4 regions of the Sporosarcina sp. 6E9 genome follow, and region 3 is predicted to be linked to each of the others. Evidence: riboswitches for the same ligand, from Rfam matches in the RefSeq annotation. Region 3 holds a riboswitch; each other region holds the start of a gene.
The links. A riboswitch is a leader RNA that binds a small molecule or an ion and turns the genes downstream of it on or off. The one in region 3 is predicted to bind S-adenosylmethionine.

Region 1: it holds a riboswitch for S-adenosylmethionine, as region 3 does, so the genes downstream of both, J4G36_RS12135 (5-methyltetrahydropteroyltriglutamate--homocysteine S-methyltransferase) here and J4G36_RS01230 (carboxymuconolactone decarboxylase family protein) in region 3, are expected to answer to the same signal.
Region 2: it holds a riboswitch for S-adenosylmethionine, as region 3 does, so the genes downstream of both, J4G36_RS03750 (hypothetical protein) here and J4G36_RS01230 (carboxymuconolactone decarboxylase family protein) in region 3, are expected to answer to the same signal.
Region 4: it holds a riboswitch for S-adenosylmethionine, as region 3 does, so the genes downstream of both, J4G36_RS13495 (PLP-dependent transferase) here and J4G36_RS01230 (carboxymuconolactone decarboxylase family protein) in region 3, are expected to answer to the same signal.

What each region holds. Positions count from the first base shown of each region.
Region 1 is NZ_JAGEMN010000002.1:109,981-115,415, reverse strand. Features, by position in the region: gene J4G36_RS12145 (MBL fold metallo-hydrolase) at 1-415, opposite strand, end outside; gene J4G36_RS12140 (AbgT family transporter) at 677-2,167, shown strand; SAM riboswitch class I at 2,299-2,398, shown strand; gene J4G36_RS12135 (5-methyltetrahydropteroyltriglutamate--homocysteine S-methyltransferase) at 2,506-3,618, shown strand; gene J4G36_RS12130 (flavin reductase family protein) at 3,793-4,251, shown strand; gene J4G36_RS12125 (4-hydroxyphenylacetate 3-hydroxylase N-terminal domain-containing protein) at 4,415-5,435, shown strand, end outside.
Region 2 is NZ_JAGEMN010000001.1:706,288-711,722, reverse strand. Features, by position in the region: gene J4G36_RS03755 (AbgT family transporter) at 1-1,426, opposite strand, end outside; SAM riboswitch class I at 1,851-1,962, shown strand; gene J4G36_RS03750 (hypothetical protein) at 2,052-2,339, shown strand; gene J4G36_RS03745 (LLM class flavin-dependent oxidoreductase) at 2,374-3,750, shown strand; gene J4G36_RS03740 (MetQ/NlpA family ABC transporter substrate-binding protein) at 3,779-4,594, shown strand; gene J4G36_RS03735 (methionine ABC transporter ATP-binding protein) at 4,606-5,435, shown strand, end outside.
Region 3 is NZ_JAGEMN010000001.1:202,079-207,513, forward strand. Features, by position in the region: gene J4G36_RS01225 (glycoside hydrolase family 32 protein) at 1-1,005, shown strand, start outside; partial or broken gene J4G36_RS18915 (ABC transporter permease) at 1,119-1,418, opposite strand; partial or broken gene J4G36_RS18425 (DUF600 domain-containing protein) at 1,829-1,957, shown strand; gene J4G36_RS01230 (carboxymuconolactone decarboxylase family protein) at 2,166-2,843, opposite strand; SAM riboswitch class I at 3,040-3,152, opposite strand; gene J4G36_RS01235 (LLM class flavin-dependent oxidoreductase) at 3,398-4,705, opposite strand; gene J4G36_RS01240 (3-oxoacyl-ACP reductase) at 4,779-5,435, opposite strand, start outside.
Region 4 is NZ_JAGEMN010000003.1:96,317-101,751, reverse strand. Features, by position in the region: gene J4G36_RS13515 (5' nucleotidase, NT5C type) at 1-357, shown strand, start outside; gene J4G36_RS13510 (PCYCGC motif-containing (lipo)protein) at 421-921, shown strand; gene J4G36_RS13505 (Dph6-related ATP pyrophosphatase) at 1,001-1,657, shown strand; gene J4G36_RS13500 (hypothetical protein) at 1,697-2,245, shown strand; SAM riboswitch class I at 2,373-2,481, shown strand; gene J4G36_RS13495 (PLP-dependent transferase) at 2,567-3,724, shown strand; gene J4G36_RS13490 (GTP-binding protein) at 3,842-5,435, shown strand, end outside.

The DNA of each region.
Region 1 (5,435 bases), on a different contig from region 3:
GACAATAAACTGGATGATCAGTTCGACAAAAAGATACTGTGAAAGGACCGATTTTTGTGATTTTATCCTCAAAGATTGCAATACCTACTGTTTGCTCTTTATAAGATAGTTTTGCGTAGTTTTCCGCATCCTGTTCATGCCCATAAATCGGCAAGGGTGGTGACGGATTATTTAAATAAAATTGAATGAGTCGGCTATATTGAAGACTGCCTAAGTCGGCAATATGATCTGCATGGTAATGACTAATCACAACAGCATCTATTTTTTCCAAGGGCAAAAAGTTTTGTAAAGAAGCGAGAACACCACTTCCGCAATCAACGAGACAATGAAATCCTTCATGTTCAATCAAAAATGAAGATGTCGCCTCATTCGCTTTTGGGTATCCGCCCCAAATTCCAATTGGTATTACTTTCATACTAGAACCCCCATTCGTTATTGCAAACCTTGTAGTGAGTGTATCTTGAAATGACTAATTTGAAAAGCGTGAAGGTGAGGATAGTTCTTCATAGTTAGACTTATCGTTTACCTATTTAAGTTTATATAAAATTCTTATATACTGAATCATATTAAAAAAGACAAACGCTTCATTTTCTGAATTTTTGATAATGAATGGCTAGTTGGAAGGAGTATTACATTGAAGACGAAGAAGACAAGTCTCTTTCAAAGGTTTTTGAATATGGTAGAGACGACAGGAAACAGGCTGCCGCATCCAGTAACATTATTCGCAGCTTTGGCTTTATTAGTTTTAATTTTGTCATGGATTGTATCGTCATTTGGCGTTAGCGTTGAGCATCCCGGAAAAGCCGGTGAAATGATCACCGTTAACAACTTGCTGAGTGCTGAAGGTATTAAATATATATTTACACAAATGACTGCTAACTTTGTTGGCTTCGCGCCGCTAGGTGTAGTACTTGTCACGATGTTGGGAATTGGATTAGCGGAAGGATCAGGTTTAATTAGTGCTGTACTACGTGGATTTGTTTTATCTGTTCCACAAAGACTGATTACTCTTGGACTCGTATTCGCAGGAGTTATGTCCAGTGTTGCTTCTGACGCGGGATATGTTGTCTTGCCACCATTAGGAGCTGTCATATTTGCAGCGATTGGTAGACATCCACTTGCTGGACTAGCTGCCGCATTCGCCGGAGTTTCTGGCGGCTTTAGTGCGAACCTGTTCCTGTCGGGAACCGATGCACTACTTGGGGAGTTAACCATTGCAGCAGCAGCAATTATCGACCCGACTTATGCTGAAAATATGAATATCGCTATGAACTATTATTTCATCGCGGCATCCGTAATTGTTTTAACAGTAGTCGGTGCCTGGGTGACAGAGAAAGTCGTAGAGCCGCGCCTTGGTGAATACACAGGTGAGTTCCGCGAGAAATTAGAGAAGTTGAAACCGATTGAGAAAAAAGGTTTGACTTGGGCTGGACTTTCTATTGTTGTCGCAGGTATTCTAATTTCACTGCTAATATTACCTTCATGGGGACCGCTTCGCGGAGTAGAAGGCGATATGCCGATTATTCGTTCGCCATTTATGAGCTCTTTAGTGCCAATTATTGCAATTCTTTTCTTTGTGCCAGGTTTGATTTATGGAAAAGTAACGAAAGGCATTCGAGACGACAAAGACGTTGCAGCGATGATGTCAGCTACAATGGCATCAATGGGAATGTTTATCGTGCTATCCTTTACAGCCGGACAGTTCGTCGCGTTCTTCTCAGAATCAAATATGGGACTTGTTATCGGTGTGTACGGTGCACAATTCCTGGATAGCATTAACCTAACAGGTATTCCGCTTATCTTGATGTTCATTTTAATATCAGCGTTTATCAACTTATTCATCGGAAGCGCTTCAGCAAAATGGGCGATGATGGCGCCTGTATTCGTTCCAATTATGATGCAACTCGGCTATTCACCAGAATTAACACAAATGGCCTACCGTGTTGCGGATTCAGCAACGAATATCATTTCGCCGTTAATGACCTATTTCGCAATTATTATCGCATTTGCACAAAAATACGATAGAAAAATGGGTATCGGAACGCTAATCTCAGTTATGTTCCCATACAGTATGTTTTTCCTTCTATTCTGGGCACTTACGCTTGTCGTTTGGATGTTGTTCGGAATCGACCTTGGACCTGGTTCAGGGATTTACTATAATAAATAAGTTTTAACTTAACCGCCTTGAGTGATAGTCATTCAAGGCGGTTTTATTAAACTGATAACAATATTCAAAATACACTTGACATTCCGTGAATGGGTGTGTAAAGTGTTATTCAATAACTAAATAGTAAAACTTTCTTATCCAGAGAGGTGGAGGGACTGGCCCTTTGAAGCCTCAGCAACAGACTTTTAAAGTACTGTGCTAATTCCAGTAGCGTAAGCTTGGAGATGAGAAGAGTGAACAGCGTTAAAATGCCAACCTCTTCTTATTAAATGAAGAGGTTTTTCTTATTCTAGTTATTAATATAATTGGAAAGAAGGAATGGCAAAATGACAAAAACATTGACGGAGACACTGACAAAAGCACCATTTAAGGCGGATCATGTAGGGAGTTTACTACGACCAGAAAGTTTACACAATGCACGGAAGAAGTTTCAAGAAGGCGATATTACAGCCGAACAACTACGTGAAGTAGAAACTAGGGAAATTAAACGAGTGGTCGATAAACAGATTGAAATTGGACTAGAATTAGTAACTGACGGAGAATTTAGACGCCGGTTTTGGCATACGGATTTTCTGGAGAATTTAAATGGCGTGGAAGGATATGTCCCAGAAGTAGGATTCGTATTTAACGGTGACGAAGAAACAGAAAGATATAATATCCGTAACACTGGGAAAATCTCATTCAATCCGAATCATCCCCATATTACAGACTTTATTGAATTCAATGAAATCGTCGGTGGGCGTGCGGTGGCCAAACAAACCATTCCAAGCCCGAACCAATTATTTAATGTGGGAATTAGAGATAAAAATATCTATCCAGATATTGAAGAATATGCAAAGGATGTTATTCAAACTTACCGCGAAGCTTTTAAAGCATTCTATGATGCAGGCGTTCGTTATTTACAACTCGATGACGTGTATATTGCTGGGCTTTCTTCACCAGATATTCCATGGAATGATGGCGAATTCTCAAGAGAGTTTTTGATAGACTTGGCTCTTCGAGTAGCAAACGGCGTATTGGAAGGTAAACCAGAAGATTTAATCGTTTCAACACATTTATGCCGTGGAAACTACCGCTCTAACTGGGCCTTTGAAGGTAGCTATGACTTAATCGCTCCGACACTGCTTGCAAAAGAAAACGTGGATGGTTTCTTCTTGGAGTATGATGATGAACGTTCAGGGGACTTTAAACCACTTAAGCATATTCCAAGTGGCGGTGCACAAGTTGTACTCGGCGTGGTGACTTCGAAAAATGGCGAGTTAGAAGACAAAGAACTGATCAAATCTAGAATAGAAGAAGCGTCCAAATATGTTCCACTTGAACAACTATGCCTAAGCCCGCAATGCGGTTTTGCTTCGACGCATCATGGAAATAACCTAACAGAAGACGAGCAATGGGAAAAGTTGAAATTCATAGTTGACATTTCAAAAGAAATTTGGGAAAAGGATTAACGATTAATCAGTTATAAAATTTAAAAGTGAAAGCACACCCTTGTTGATTACAAGTGGTGTGCTTTTTTGTGCGATTAACGAGGAATAAAGACCATGGACAAGTGAATAGACTGCTAGAAGAATCATCATAAAAGTCAGCGCCATATACAAATACGCTGTTTGGAGGAGACGTAGATGGATAGTAAAGAATTAAGAAACTGTTTCGGACATTTCGCGACAGGTGTAACTGTCGTCACTTGTGAGACGGATGCCGGGAAACATGGGTTTACGGCGAACTCATTTACTTCAGTATCATTAGATCCGCCGTTACTGCTCGTATCTGTAGATCGAAAAACGAAGGCATTTCAATTTTTGAAAGATAACCATTTCACAATCAATATATTAAAAGAAACGCAGCAAGATACTGCGATGCATTTCGCCGGAAGACCGCTTGAAAATGAACCTTTTAGCTGGGAAAAGGGGACACGCTGTCATCGATTAAAAGATTCACTAGCATATTTAGAGTGTGAACCATGGGCCGAATATGACGGTGGAGATCATGTTTTATACATTGGAAAGGTGATCAGATTTAATTATTCCGAAGGAAAGCCATTGAGTTATTACAAAGGTAAATTTACATCCATTACGACCTGAAACGTAAACATATAAACATAACTTACTAGTTATTTATGAATAAACCCAGGTGCGCCTAAATACAATAGATTATGGACAACTCTTCATTCCAATTTAGAACGAAAAGAATTGAGGTTTTGAGCCGTTTGTAATGAACCGTGTAATTAAAAGGAGGAAAGAAATAATGAAAGTAGATGAAGAGAAAAAGACAACGATTCCATTGACTGGACAAGAGTACTTAGAAAGTCTAAAAGATGGACGGGAAATTTGGCTACATGGCGAGAAAGTGAAAGATGTTACGACACATCCAGCTTTTCGAAATGCAGCCCGTTCAATCGCAAGGCTCTACGATGCGCTACATGATGAAAAAACGAAAGATGTTCTGACAACCGAGACGGACACAGGAAACGGCGGGTTCACGCAAAAGTACTTCAGAGTGGACAAGAACTCCAAGGAACTCCTCGAATCCAGAGACGCGATTGCTGAATGGGCGAAGTTGACATTTGGGCAAATGGGAAGATCTCCGGATTACAAAGCAGCATTCCTTGGGACACTTGGAGCAGACCCAGATTACTATGGAAAGTACGCGGATAACGCACGGCGATGGTATAAGGAAGCGCAAGAGCGAAATTGGTATTTCAATCATGCCATTATCAATCCGCCTGTGGATCGACATACACCGCTCGAAGCCGTAAAAGATATCTTTATCAGAACGGAAGGCGAAACGGATGAAGGCATTATCGTCAGTGGCGCTAAAATGGTTGCAACGGGATCGGCTTTAACAAACTTCAACTTCGTAGCGCATTACGGCGCAGCACCAATTACAGATGAGAATTATGCACTAGTATTTATCGCGTCGATGGATACCCCAGGTGTGAAGTTGATCAGCAGGGCGTCATATGAAATGACGGCAGCTGTAATGGGAAGTCCATTCGATTATCCACTTAGCAGTCGATTTGACGAAAATGATTCTGTTCTCGTTTTTGATAAAGCGGTCATTCCTTGGGAGAATGTCATCATTTACAAAGATATTGAAAAAGCGAATAACTTTTTCGCGGAAAGTGGCTTCTTGAACAGGTTCACCTTTCATGGTGTAACGAGACTCGCAGTGAAGCTCGATTTTGTTTCAGGGTTATTATTGAAAGCTGTAAAAATGAATGGGACAGACCAATTCCGCGGCGTTCAAGTGAACGTAGGCGAAGTTA
Region 2 (5,435 bases), 500 kb from region 3:
TAAGTGTCCCAATCCCCATTTTCGGATCATACTTTTTCGCGAAAGTTAAGACAATCGCGAAATAGGCAAGCATCGGCGTTATTGGATTCGTAATGGAATCCCCTATTCGATAGGCCATCTGCGTCAACGCCGGACTATATCCCAATAACATAAACATCGGTACGAACACTGGTGCTAGAATCGCCCATTTAGCTGAAGCGCTGGCGATTAAGAAGTTAATAAGTGCTGCCACAATAATAAATCCTATTAATAACGGAAGCCCTTTCAACCCAATAGATTCTAAGGTTTCGGCTCCTTTGATTGCAACAATCGGACCTAAATTACTCCAATTGAAGAAGGCGATCATTTGTGCCGCTACGAATGCAATAACGATATACATACCCATTCCAGACATTGCTTTTGCCAAATGATTCGCCATGTCTTTTGAATCGTTAATGACCTTCACGACTTTCCCAAAAATAATTGACGGTACTAGAAATAAAATCATCATTAATGGCACTAGGCTGTCCATTAAGGGAGAAACAGTTAAGGAGCCAGTCTCTGGATGCCTAAACAACCCATTTTCGGGAATTGATAGACTGAGGATTACAACAGCCATTACCGCTACTGAAACTCCAGCCCAAAGTAGCCCCTTCTTTTCTGCTGTTGTCACTTCATCCAACGTCTCGATTTCACCTTCATATTTTCCAAGACGTGGTTCAACGATTTTAGTTGTGATAAAAACAGCTGTCGGAACTAAAAACAATGTCGAAACGACTAGGAAATAATAGTTCATCGCTGGATTTGCGATGTACTCTGGATCAATCATCTGAGCACCAGTCTGCGTGAAGCCCGAAACTAACGGATCCAAAACACTTAATATCAGATTTGCACTAAATCCACCGGCAACTGATGCATACGCGGCTGCCAAGCCTGCAATGGGATGTCGGCCCAATGCAATAAATATCATTGCAACGATTGGAGGCAACACAACCATTGCAGCATCTGCAGCTGCGTTTCCAACGATAGCTACCAACACAATTGTTGGTAGAATTAATTTCTTAGGCGCGTTTAATATGGTTGTTTTCATTACGGCCCCAATAAGTCCCGTTGACTCTGCCAGTCCAACACCTAGCATTACTACCAGAACCAAGCCTAGCGGAGGAAAACTAGTGAAATTCGCTACGAGATTCGTTAATATCTTGATGATTCCTTCGCCATTAAGCAAATTAACAACGATAATTTCTTCACCGTTACCCGGGTTTATCGCTGTTACACCAAGTAAGGAAAAAATAGTAGAACAGATTAAAATTAGGCCTGCAATATACACAAATAACATAACTGGATCGGGTAATTTGTTTCCATATTTCTCAATAAGGTCTAGAAACTTATTAAAAAAACCGTTCTTTTTATCATTTTTTCCACTACTAACTTTTTGCGAATTCAATTTTATCCCCCTTTATTGTCATCCTTTTTCAATATACGTTTAAAATAGATTACTATAGTTTTCCAATTTGTCAAACCATTTTAAATGATGCATCAATAAACTTCTATCTCTTGAAAAACAATCAATCTCGCGCATATTCAGTATCATCAGTGCACAATTCATGGTCCATTAATCCTATATCCTCAGTTGGTAAGTTCATCCAATAACACGTCAAGATTTGCATAACTCGTCACTATCACTACATCTCCATGTTTTTTCTGTCACCATATTTTGATTCAAGTTAAATAACGAGACTTTTCACTCATATCCGATTATTCTATGAAAACCTCTTGACTCTTTCGAAAAAGGTAGATAGAATCCAATCTAACGTTCGAACAGACAAATCTAGCTATTCGATCGGCGATTAAAAATTGAATAAGTAAGCTTCTTATCAAGAGAGGTGGAGGGACTGACCCTTTGAAACCTCAGCAACCAGCAATTTTCAAGTGTATGGTGCTAAGTTCAGTAGAATACATTCGTATTCTTCGAGATGAGACGGCTGAAATTACAGCTAATTTTTGTATTTCGCCCTCTTCTCATCTTGAGAAGGGGGTTTTTTATTTATTCGTATAGGAGGTGTTATTTGATGACCGTGGATGTTCATTTGCCGGATCTTTCATTCGTCCGGAAGGTTGAAGCGACTTTTCACATCAACCGGGGTGTATACAATACAATCGACGCATGGTTTTATGATCACGAAATCGTACATATCACAGAAAGAAGAATGAATATCCTTAAGTTTTTGCAATACACAACAGCGAATCTGTCGGAAGAACAATCGACAAAGCGACTCCACTTCCCTGCTGGATTAACGAATATGTTGGAAAGTTATGTGGAACGCCAAGAAATTGGAAACGAATCAGTCTTTGCATAGTTAAAACGCAACAAAAAATTAGGAGGAATTTATAATGACAAAAAAAAGAATTTTATTAAACGCATTTGATATGAACTGTCCGAGTAACCAATCTCCTGGACTCTGGTCCCATCCAGACAGTGAAGCACATCGCTATACGGATATAAACTACTGGATTGAGTTTGCAAAGTTATTGGAAGACGCACAGTTTGACTCCGTTTTCTTAGCAGATGTACTAGGTCCGTATGATGTTTATGAAGGTAAAAGAGACGCTAGTTTAAGGCAAGCAGTGCAATCCCCTATCAATGATCCACTGCTGATTGTTCCAGCAATGGCTGCAGTTACAAAAAAATTGTCATTCGGCATTACCGCGTCCGTCACCCATGAACATCCTTATACATTTGCACGTCGCATGTCGACATTAGATCATTTAACGAAGGGCCGGGTTGGTTGGAATATTGTAACCTCCTATTTGAAAAGCGCAGCATTAAATATGGGCCTTGCGGAACAAATTGCACATGATGAACGATATTCAATCGCTGAAGAATATTTAGATGTTTGTTATAAATTATGGGAACAAAGCTGGGATGAAGATGCCGTCGTTCGTGACACCAAAAGAAAGATGTATGTGGATCCAGACAAAGTGCACGACATTCAACATAAGGGTAAGTATTTCACAGTTCCAGGTGCTCATTTATGCGAACCATCCCCTCAACGAACACCAGTCATTTTTCAAGCTGGATTATCGCCAAGAGGAAGTGCATTTGCTGCAGAACATGCGGAAGGTATTTATGTTTCCATGCCAACAACTGATATTGCACGAAAGTTTGTCGATAAAATACGCGGTCAGGCAGAACAGTTTGGCAGAAAAGGCGAAGACATAAAAGTGTATAGTCTTTTCACTCCGATTGTTGGTCGAACACAAGAAGAGGCGGAAGCCAAGTATGAGGATTACAAACAACATATTAGCATTGAAGGCGCGATGAGCTTATTTAGTGGATGGACGGGAATCGATTTATCTGAATACGACCTAGATGAAGATTTGCAGTATGTTGAAAATGATTCAATGCGTTCACGTGTTGAAATTTTCACGAAAGTGGACCCAAACAAAAAATGGACCATTCGAGAAATTGCTGAATTTGTGGGTATCGGCGGGATTGGCCCGGTAGTTGTCGGGACACCTGAAAAAATCGCAGATGAAATGGAGCGCTGGGTTAACGAAGCTGACGTCGACGGGTTCAATATCACATACGCAATTAAACCAGGATCCTTTAAAGATTTTGCAGAATTGGTCACGCCTGTTCTACAAGAACGTGGATTAATTCGTAAAAAAGGTGATGTATCAGCGTCGACAATGCGCGGAAATTTATTCGGAAATAATCAATTGCCGATAAATCATCCAGGGAAAAAGCATTCAAAGGTCACTGTTTAATTCATTGATAATATAGGGGGGAAATAACATGAAAAAAATAATTAGTTTTTTGCTAGTCTTGTCCACTTTGCTCATCCTTGCTGCATGTTCATCTGGCGAAGCAAGCGGAGATAAAAAAGAGTTAAAAATCGGGGCGACATCAGGACCCTATGCAGACCAACTGAAAGAAAGCATTATTCCATTACTGGAAAAAGACGGTTACAAAGTAAAACTCGTTGAATTTAATGACTATATACAGCCTAATCGTGCACTAGAAGAAGGCAGTATCGATGCAAACGTCTTTCAAACGTCTGTCTATTTAGAGGCTTTCAATAAAGAACATAAGACGAATTTGGCAATCGGTCACGCCGTCCCTACCGCACCAATTGGTTTGTATTCAGAAAAGCATAAAGATGTTTCTGACGTAAAAGAAGGTATGAAGTTAACATTGTCAAACGACCCGGTTAGTATGGCGCGAGCCCTTCAAATGTTGGAACGTTTCGGATGGATTACGCTTGCAGGTGAAATTGATCAAACTCGTGCTTCTGAAAAAGACATCGTTGATAACAAATACAAATTAGATATTGTGGCAATGGACGGCGCACAACTTCCACGGTCTTTAGGTGATACTGACTTTGCATTCATTAACGGAAATTTCGCAATCGCCTCGGGCTTAAACTTAGAAGATGCTGTTCTCTTGGAGGATACACCACCGGAATTCATGAATAACATTGCCTATCACAAAGACAATTTGGACGAAACGTTCGCAGCGGCTATCAAAAAAGCTTATCACTCTGAAGCATTTTTAAAATATACAAACGAAAATAATGCTGGATTCACAAAACCCGATTATCAGACAGAATAGGAGGTGCTACAGTGATTGAACTTGTGAATGTCACAAAAAGGTATCATAGTGTAACGGCCGTTGATAATGTCAATCTTACCATTCCGAAAGGTGAAATTTTCGGCATTATCGGTTACAGTGGCGCTGGAAAGAGTACATTACTCAGATGTTTAAATTTGCTGGAAAAACCAACAGAAGGTCAAGTGCTCATCAATAAAAAAGAATTGACGACAATGTCTAAGATAGAAGTACGAAAAGAGCGCTTAAAAATTGGAATGATTTTTCAACACTTTCACTTAATCAGTTCCGCGAAAGTATATGACAACATTGCCTTTTCCATGTTAGCGGCTGGAAAAACAAAAACTGAAATTCAGCAACGCGTTCCGGAGTTGCTAGAAATGGTCGGCCTTGCCGATCGTGCCGATTATTATCCAGCTCAACTTTCAGGTGGCCAGAAACAGCGTGTCGGGATTGCCCGCGCGCTTGCAAACGATCCAACTGTCCTACTTTGCGATGAAGCAACGTCTGCACTCGATCCTAATACGACAGCATCTATTTTGAAATTGTTAAAAGAAATAAATCAAAACTTAGGGATTACAATCGTACTCATTACGCACGAGATGGAAGTTGTACAACAAATTTGCCACCGGGTTGCTGTGATGGAAGATGGCAAAGTGATTGAGGTAAATGAAGCTTATGAATTGTTTGCTGACCCACAAACACCGCTGGCCAAGCAATTTGTTCAAACCGTTCATTCTTTAACATTGCCAGAACGATTACTAGAGGCTAGGACAGGATCAATTGTACAAATCACATTCCGCGGCGACTCTGCAGAAGAAAGTATTATCTCGGAAACAATCCA
Region 3 (5,435 bases):
CCAGAAACAGTGCTAACGACTGATTTCGGCCAAGACTTTTATGCGGCACAGTCATTTTCGGGTATTCCTGATGAGGATGGCAGAAGAATTTGGCTAGGCTGGATGGCGAATTGGCGCTATCCATACCAATCCCCAACAGATCCATGGATGGGCTCCATGTCGATTCCGCGTGAGTTATCACTTCGGACAATTGAAGATGGTGGTATTCGACTGTTCCAAGGACCTATTCAGGAAATAGAAAATTTGCGGGCAAATACACATCATGTGGAGGCATTCCGATTAGAAGGCGACCATCCGATTGATGCATTTGCGAGTACAACATTCGAATTTGAAATGATTGTGGAATGGGATGATGTAGAGGAGTTCGGTATTCGTCTTCGCCAATCCGAAGAGGAAAAGGCTGTATTTGGCGTTGATACAGCGGCCAATAAAATCTATTTAGATCGCTCAAATGCTGGACTGGAACAATTGACGGATCGTAACGGAAATATGTATCAGTTTGGTAACCGCCACGAAACGGATTACCCAATGGAGCGAAAACAGATAAAGATAAGGGGTCTTGTAGACGAATCTTCCATTGAGTTATTTGTCAATGAAGGTGAATTCGCGTTTACCAAATTGATTTATACAAAGCCGACGAATAATGCGATTGAATTATATACAAAGGGCGGCAGTGTAGATGTCGTGCAATTGGACTTCTTTGAGTTGCATTCGACATGGCGGGAACGTCCACAAGCGCATGAGTTGACCAGAATTGTAGTCAGTGAGGAATATGTCACATTAAAAGTTGGTGAAGTGACGACTATTCAGGCACAGGCGAAGCTGAATGGTTATGATAAGGGCTATAAATGGGAAGTTGAACAGTCGCATGTAGTGGCAATCACAGAGCAGGATGATGACTCAATGATATCTTTGGAAGCCTTGGAACCTGGCGTTACGAGTATCACAGTGAGTGACGCGAGCGGGAAGATTACTAAGGTGATAAAGGTTAGGGTTCATTCGTAATAGAGGAGAAGAAACATGATGAAAAACTTTGTAGATATACCCTTAAATTTTTATTTAAAGTCGTGAATTATCATGATTCAATCTTGCACAGGCACTTTTCACTATTCCGTCCTTTCTAATGAACAATCTAATGAAATTTCACCTTTTTCAACTGATTCAATCAACTTGGAATCAGTCGATGTAACAAACGCAAGACAATGTTGCTTATCGTTTGAATCGTTTACAAATCCCATTTGAATTGAAAGTGCCACAGCATCTTTCTGCTTGGATAGTATGTTGTCTTGCAAATCTTTATCTATTCTTGAAAAATAGTAGGTTTCATGGGCCTCGGTCTCCATATAAAAGTGACCATCCGGGAGATTTTTTATTAGCGCTGCATTGTCTTGGGATAACTTAGAAATGATAAATGTTAAAGCTTACAAGAGAAATCGCTTCTATATTGCCATATAAAAACAAAGAATCCAACCAAATTAATAGCTGGTTGGATTTTTTTGTAATTTATCTATTTGTAAAGGCATTAAAAAAACAAGGAATAGAGGAATAGAAAGGACATACTTGGATTCTGTCGAATAAGGAAGAATCTGAGAAATACGGACTTGCTCCTATTCTTGATGATGCAGGTAGTGTTGCAACATTGCATCATTCACAACAAAAAGGTGTTGGACCATTATATGAAGCTTCAACTAGGTAACATAATATCAGTAATGCTAAAAGAGCTCCACTACATTCTTATAAAGGAAAGTTAAACCCATTTTATCCAATGGATGAGACAACTAGAGGGGCATTTCAAAAAGTAGATTCTATTAATTATTAGAAAATACATATGCCAACAGAGTTGAAATTAATATATGATGCTAAGAGTGGCGGGTTTCAAGCTGAATACAAGTATAATTTAGTACACACAAATGACGTTCTAAAGTGGTTTGAAGAGATAAAAAGTAATATCCGATGAAGTTTACCTAAAACCATATTTTAAAGAGGGGGGGTCCCAGTGTAATAAAGCGCTAACTAACTCGTACTGACGAGATATGATTAATGGAAATGATATATGTTCCGTCAAGTACAGACGACTAATTTAAAAGATGAAAAATACCCCAGTCCCGCAAAGTTTAGCAGGGAAGGGGTATTTCAAGGGCTATTTAAATCTTATTGATCACAACTCAAGAATCATATGCATTCAACGCATTCACACTGTGTGCCAAAGCTGAACCAGCTTTTAATGCAGTGGCAACCAAAATTGACTCCGCAAGCTCTTCTTTAGTGACACCGGCCTTCTTTGCAGCCTTCGTATGAATGTCGATGCAATAAGGGCACCCCGTTGTGTGCGCGACAGCAACTGCGATTAGTTCCTTCTCCTTTACGCTTAACACGCTTTCTTTCAATGATTGTCCGTCAAAATCGACAAACGCTTTGAATGCATCTCCGTTGAGTGCTGAAAACTCTTTTAATCGATTGAAATAAGACGCTTTATATAACTCCTCTTCATCAGTTTCATCGTATGCATTTAATGCGTTCACGCCATGCGCGAGTGCAGAACCAGCTTTTAGTGCAGTGGCAACTAGGATGGCTTCAGCCAACTCTTCTTTTGTCACATCTTCTGATTTTCCTGCTTTCACGTGAACTTCAATGCAATAAGGACAACCTGTTGTATGCGCGACAGCGATGGCGATTAATTCTTTCAGCTTTACCGATAACTTTCCTTCAGCTAACGCAGCCTTGTCAAACTGTACAAATGCTTTGAAAGCATCTGGCGCCAATTCGCTTAATTCACCGATGCGATTAAAATATGATTTTTGATACAATGCTTCTTTGTTTGCAACTAATACTTCTTTACTCATGATAATTCCTCCTAGTTTTTTAGTGTGACACCTATGCAAATCAAATTCTTAAATACATAAACTTGAAAGTCAAATCAACTCCTTTATGATTCAAACAGCGCAACTTTGTCTCCGTATCCTTCTGCAACATGAGGGTCCACGCATTCATAAGATAAAGAAAAGCCCCCTTCATAAGAAGAGGGCCGAAAAATTCCTCCTCTTATTTTCCAGGTTTAGAAAACCTGTAGGATGTAGCACCTTTTCAGATAAATTCATCTGCTGGTTGCCGGGCTTCATCGGGCCTATTCCCTCCGCCGCTCGTAATAAGAGTATATTCAGTTGTAAAAGTAATTTGTAAATTCAATTGATTGAGAATTAGCATAGACAGAAAAGAGGAAATTGTCAACCTTATATTTGGGATTTGGGAGATTAGTCACAGAAAAAAGTCATTTGAAAACACTTACATAACTAACTTTATGAAATTTGGCGGGATTTCATTATGCTGTTTATTCGAAAAATGCGTATCAGGATCATATAACTGAGCAGGCAATCGACAATTATTTTATAATAATTTATTATGTTAATCCTAAATGTTCACGGAAGGTATGACCGTCGTATGCCTTTCTGAAAATACCTCTTTTTTGCATTTCAGGAACGATTAGTTCAACAAAGTCTTCTAAACTACCTGGTAATGTAGGTGGCATAAGATTAAATCCGTCAGCCACACCAGCTTCAAACCAAATTTCCATCTGATCCACAATTTCGGCGGGCGTTCCTATCAGTGTGAGGTGTCCACCGCCTGCATTCAAATAGCCTAATAATTCTCTTACTGTAGGTTGTGTATCATGAATAATTTCTAGTATCGTTTCGTAACGTCCAACTGGACCAGTAAATTCTTCTACTGGGGGTAATTGAGGTACTTCTTTATCAATTTCCCAATGAGAACTGTCTTGTTGGATAAAGAAACTCAACTGTTTTAAAGCTGTTTCAAGAGGCAATAGCTCATCTAATGCTGCTTTTTTGGCTAATGCTTCTTCATGAGTATGACCTACATATGTGACTAAACCTGGAAAAACTTTAATATGTCTATTGCTGTCTTCGCTTTGTTTAATTTGTTCATCTAACTTTTCACGAAACTTTTTTGCTTGCTTCAAGTTCCATGACACGGAATAGACTGCATCGGCATATTTTGCGGCTAATGCAATGCCTTGTTTAGAAGCCCCTGCTTGCATGGCTACTGGTTTGCCTTGCGGACTTTTTGGCGTGGTGGAGGGGCCATTTACTTTAAAATAGGGTCCATCGTGATGAACAGGTTGAATGTTTGATGGATTTATCAATTTTTTGTCTTCTCGATGATGCAGAAACTCATGGCTGTCCCATGAAAGAAATAATTTATTCATTAAAGCAGCGAATTCATCTGCCTTCTCATAGCGTTTGTCATGAGCAGGCAGTTCTTCCATACTATGATTTAACGCCTCTAAATCAGTCATTGACGTAACAAGATTCCAACCAACACGTCCTTTTGTAATATGGTCTAAACTTAATAGTTGTCGTGAAGCTGTGAAAGGATTAGAAAAAGTACTTGAAATTGTTGAAACCAATCCCACATGATTTGTCACTTGAGAAATAGCTGTTAAATTGACGATTGGATCAAACCAAAATGCGGGCATATCACTAGCATCTTTAGCTGGAAAAGATTGATTGTCAGCAAAGAAGACTGCGTCAAAATAACCCTTTTCCGCTAACTGTGCTAAAGATTGATAATAAGAAATGTCTCCAATACGTTCAACGCTAGAGTCAGGCATTAACCAAGCAGCTTGATGATGTCCACATCCATACAGCAAAACACCTAAGTGTAGTTGTTTATCTTTAGTTTTCGTCATTAGTTGCACCCCAAAATCATCATTTTTAAGCGTCTTGCATACTCCGTTTTTGAAAGACTATCAATTTATGCGACTAGTTCATTGTCAAACCACCATCTACTGTGAAATTTTGACCTGTAATACCGTCCGCATATTCCGAAGATAAATAGGCGACCATATTGGCTACATCTTGAGGTGTCGTCACCTTCTTCAATGGCGTTGATTGGGCAATTAAATCGAATACTTCTGGTGTTGTAACAGCACTTGCGTTGGTCGTTTTTAATAATCCGCCTGAAACTACATTTGCTTTTATCCCATGTGTTCCTAACTCGGAAGCGATATTACGTGTAAAACCTATTAATCCAGCTTTAGCCGTTGTATATTCGTGGTAGGGGACGACCGGATTTTGATATAAATTAGTCCCTATGCTTATAATGCTTCCATTTTGTCGTTCGATAAATTGAGGTATGACGCTTTGAACTATATTAAATGCTGCTTTCAAAGTACCATCCAGTTGTTTTTGATAATCATCCCAAGTGAGTTCGGTGAACGGTTTCTGTTTGTTTGGATCAAATTTGAAGTCTACTAATGCATTGTTGACGACAACATCTATTTGACCAAAATATTCCGTTGCTTTATTTATCATTTCATCTACTTCACTACGATTTGTTACATCAGCTCGAATTGCAATCGCATGCGCTTCACCAATCTCAGAAACGAGCTTCTCAGCGGCATCTTCACTTTGATAGTA
Region 4 (5,435 bases), on a different contig from region 3:
TATCCGGATGCAGTGGAAACATTGCAGTGGCTTGAAAAAGAAGGACATGAGATCTATTATATTACGGCCAGGCCGAAAGAACATGGTCAGCGTACGATGGAATGGATGATTGAAAATAACTTTCCAGTTCAGAAAGACCGATTTTTTTACGGAATGAATGATGAAGATAAGGTTCATATTATCAATGATTTAGAACTTGATTACTATTTCGATGACAAGCCTGCCGTTTTAGAAACGCTTAGAAACCGCCCATTAAAGTTGTATGCAAAAAATCAATCCTACAATAAGCATTTAGACATTCCAAGAATCGAAAACTGGTCTGAACTAATTGATATACTCAGTTTCACAGATTTGTAACCCCTAAACCCGACAATCTTGGTTATGCTAGAAGGACAACTATGCAATTAGGAGTGAGGTACCATGAAAAAAACAATGCTATTGATAGTACTCGCATCGATTCTCGTTCTCTCTGCATGTGGAAAAAATACGAATACAACGCACGAAAAACATGATTTGGCAGTAGGCGAACAGCATCAGTTACCAAATGGTGATCTCCAAGAAGTGACTGCTTCAGTCGATATTTTACCAGCATTTCTTGATGACAAACCCGAGGATATGAGACTTGTCTATCAAGTCGCTGCCTCTGCAACCGATATAATTGAATGGATGCCGTGCTACTGCGGTTGCGGGGAAAGTGCAAATCACGGAAGTAATATGAACTGTTTTATTGATGAAATCCGTGAAGATGGTTCAGTCGTGTGGGATGATCACAGCACACGTTGCCAAGTATGCTTGGATACCGCGGTGGATTCAGTCATGATGACACAAGAAGGCAAATCACTAAAAGAAATTCGAACGATTATTGATAAAACCTATAAAGAAGGCTACGCGAAACCAACAGACACGCCAATGCCGTCATAATTAAGGAAACACAGACACTAAAAAGGTGCCTGTGTTTTTTAATTGCAATGTTATAATAATCTAAAAAGGGGTAAAAAGAATGATAGGATTACCGTTTGTAGCATCATGGAGCGGCGGCAAGGATTCCGCAATGGCTTATTACCGGGCATTACAATCCGGAGCCATTCCAAAAAGAGTATGGACGATGTTTGAAGAAGACCAGGAACGATTGAAATCGCATGCACTTCCAATAGCAATAATCAAAGCGCAAGCAGAGCGTTTAGGCGTTCCGCTTATGACTCGCGGGGCGGATTGGAACGGATACGCTGAACAGTTTTTAGATGCGATGAAAGAGTGTAAAGATGCTGGAATTCATCACGGTGTATTCGGTGACATCGATTTAGAAGACCATTTAACATGGATTCGGGAAACTTGCGCGAAAGTCGGTATGGAAGCAGTTCATCCACTATGGATGGAGCCGCGAAAAAAAGTCGTCAAAGATTTCGTAGAAGCAGGTTTTGAGGCATACATTGTCGTAGTGAATACAACTATGATGCCGAGCGAATTTATCGGAAGGAAATTCACAAAAGAATTAATAGATGAACTAGAGGCACAAGGCATTGATTCATGCGGGGAAGCTGGTGAATTTCATACCGTCGTTGTGGATGGCCCGATATTTAGCGAACGAGTGCCAATCGTTTTTTCAGGTCAACATGAACGTGATGGTTATGTGTTTTTAGACGTGACATTGGAATGAACAAAAGTTTTTCCTAATTTGAACGAAATGAGGGACTAAATGAAAAGACTTCTATTACTTTCTGCACTACTACTAATTTTAGCGCTATCAGCTTGCTCAAACGATTTGATGATCTCAGACCGAATATTAACAGAGGAAGAATCGATTCTCATAAAGAATTCAGGTGGTGAATGGGCTGAGCATTTTGAAATCGTCGGTCAAATTCCGGAAGGCTATGAACTCTATTTTACAATTGAGCAATATGAAAACGGCAAGTTTATTCAAAACCATCCCCCACCTAATCCAGTCAATTTAGACACTAAAGATCGCGCGGTGAGTTTCGCTGTCATTACAGACAGTGAAAAAGGAAAGATTCTTTTTGGACACCCAAGTGGCGTGACGACACAAGAAATGAAAACACTTCAAGGGGGATCATCGAGCGCTAAAACATTTGAAGGAAAGATCCCTGTCAAAACCGATAAACCCGTCTATTTGGCGTATTGGTACACTGGTTCCAGCGACATATTAAAAGGAACCGATGGCGATTTGGAAGATATTAAAAGTAGAGACCTAAGTTATTTATTCAAAGCAGAGCTTAAAGAGAAATGATTGCCATATCCTACTGTTCGATAAAATAAGATAATTTGAAAAATGGGCTTGACATGACCTAAGTTCTTTTTTATGATACTCGTTAATAACAAATGCAAAATTTTGAAAACTCAATTGAATAGTTAGTCTCTTATCGAGAGTGGCGGAGGGAATAGGCCCTGTGATGCCCGGCAACCTGCAAACATTGTTTGTGATGGTGCTACATCCTACAGATTTTATAATCTGGAAGATAAGAGGAGGACCTGTATATTATTGCCCTCTTCTCATTTCCAAGAAGAGGGCTATTTCTATTTTTAAATAAGACAAAATACTAAGTGGAAGATGTTTAGTATAGGCATCATTCCAAAAGGAGAAAGTCAATTGACTTATCATCGAGAAACAGAATTCGTGCAAATAGGCAATGAGCGTGATGAACATTTTAGGGCGGTGAGCACGCCAGTTTATTTTTCAACAGCCTTTCGTCATGAAGAGATCGGCTTATTATCGGGATACGATTACACGCGAACAGGCAATCCAACGCGTGCTGTGTTGGAAAAGTCAGTGGCATTACTGGAAAAAGGAGAGCGGGCTTTCGCTACCAGTTCAGGAATGAGCGCCATTCAACTCGTCTTTTCGTTATTTCAAAAAGATAATCACATCATCGCTTCACGTGATATTTACGGCGGTTCGTACCGTTTGTTTGAAATTTTAGAAGCGAAGTATGGGTTGACGTTCAGTTATTGGGACGGCGAATCTACCGATGAATTAAAAGGGTTAATTCAGGAAAGCACGAAAGCAATTTTCATTGAAACACCGACAAATCCATTAATGAAAGAGACGGACATTGAGCAAGTTTCCGCTATAACGAAAAACCATGAACTTCTTTGTATCGTTGATAACACGCTGTACACGCCGTATATTCAAAGGCCTTTGGAAGAAGGCGCAGACATCGTTATTCATAGTGCGACGAAATATTTAGCAGGACATAATGATGTTCTAGCAGGGCTGGTCGTTTCCAAAGGTGAGAAAATTAACGAGGAACTCGCATTTCTGCAGAACTCAATCGGAGCGGTGTTGGGACCACTCGATTGTTGGAATTTAATCAGGGGGATGAAAACACTAGCCCTTCGAATGGATAAACATGAGCTAAATGCGAAAGAAATCGTGCCCTTTTTACAAGGCCATCCACTCGTGGACGACGTCTTTTATCCAGGGCGGGGCGGTATGTTGAGTTTTACAATCGCCAAAGAAGCACTAGTTTCACCATTTCTGAAAGCGTTAAAGCTCTTCACATTTGCAGAAAGTTTAGGTGGTGTTGAAAGTTTTATCACCTATCCGAAGACACAAACACATGGGGATATTCCTGAAGATATTCGCTTATCGTACGGCTTATCAAATAGCCTGCTCCGCGTGTCCGTCGGCATCGAGCACGCTTCTGATTTAATCGCGGATTTGAATCAGGCATTTAAAGTGATTGAACATCAAAAAGCGTTTGCATAGTGAAATAAATGGATATGAAAACCGAGCGGAATTGCTCGGTTTTTGTGTATTCATAATTATTCTTATCACAGCGATGATATACTAAAGGCAAGAGCATGTAACAAAGGGGTGGTTATGATGTACAAAACAATCGGAATTCTAGCGCATGTAGATGCCGGGAAAACAACATTTTCCGAGCAGCTACTTTATCATACAAACAGCATTGGGCAGAGGGGCCGCGTAGATCACAAAGACGCTTTTCTCGACAGCCATAATATCGAGCGGGACCGCGGCATAACCGTATTTGCCGATCAAGCTCAATTTACATACAACAACTCGACTTACACAATCATCGATACACCGGGTCACGTAGACTTTTCGCCGGAAATGGAACGCGCGATACAAGTGATGGATTACGCGGTCGTTATCATTAGCGCGGCAGACGGTGTCGAAGGGCATACTGAAACGGTGTGGCAATTGCTGAAAAAACACAAAGTGCCAACCTTTTTCTTTCTGAATAAAATCGACCGTGAAGGAACGATTGTTGCCGATGTCATTAAAGAGATTCGAGAAAACTTAACAGAGGATGTTTATGACTTCACGGATAGTTTTGCTGAAGGCGTAATGGTAGAAGAGTTAATTGAATTCATTGCAGAACGCGATGAAGACTTATTTGAACATTATATGGAAAAAGGGTACGACAAGGATCTGTGGCTGAAAAAGGCAAAAGACATGATTCAACATCATCAACTCTTTGCCTGTTCAGCAGGGTCGGCTTTGCATGACAAAGGTGTGGTAGAGTTCCTCGATTTGTTGGATCAATTAACCGAAACAGGGTATTGTAACGACAGTGATTTCGCGGCACGCGTGTACAAAATAAGGCATGACGAAAATGGAAACCGTATCACCTATCTAAAATCAATTAGCGGTTTACTAACCGTGCGAGATGATGTGAAAATTGGATCGCAGACTGAGAAGATTACACAAATCAGACTGTATAATGGTCGTAATTTCGAATCAGTCAATCAAGTGAATGCCGGTCAACTATTCGCTGTGGCGGGTTTGAAAAATGCCTATGTCGGTGATGGGGTAGGGGGATTAAAGGAGAAGGCGAGTTTCGAGTTAGTGCCGACACTGACATCTAAAGTTGTCTATGATTCATCGATTCATCCGAAAGAAATGTTACTTTGTTTTAAACAATTAGACGCTGAAGATCCTTCACTACGTGTCATTTGGGATGAACACTTTAAAGAAATCCATGTTCACGTGATGGGTATCATCCAGCTTGAGGTTCTCGAACAAATTGTGAAAGAACGTTTTTCTTACGCGGTTTCTTTTAGTGACCCAGATATTTTATACAAAGAAACAATCGCGACATCCGTCATTGGTTACGGTCATTTTGAGCCTTTAAGACATTATGCTGAGGTGCACCTGAAAATTGAACCGGCTAAGCGAAATAGCGGCATCACATTCGATAACATTTGTCATGCCAATGATTTATCCGTTGGGAATCAAAACCTGATTCACAGTCATTTATTCGAACGAAATCATCATGGTTTATTAACAGGTTCCACTTTAACAGATGTCAAAATCACACTGTTAACTGGTAGAGGCCATAATGAACATACTTCTGGCGGTGATTTTCGTGAAGCGACCTTTCGCGCATTGCGACAGGGTTTAGAACAGGCAGAAAACATTTTACTCGAACCCTATTATGATTTCAAAATTAAAG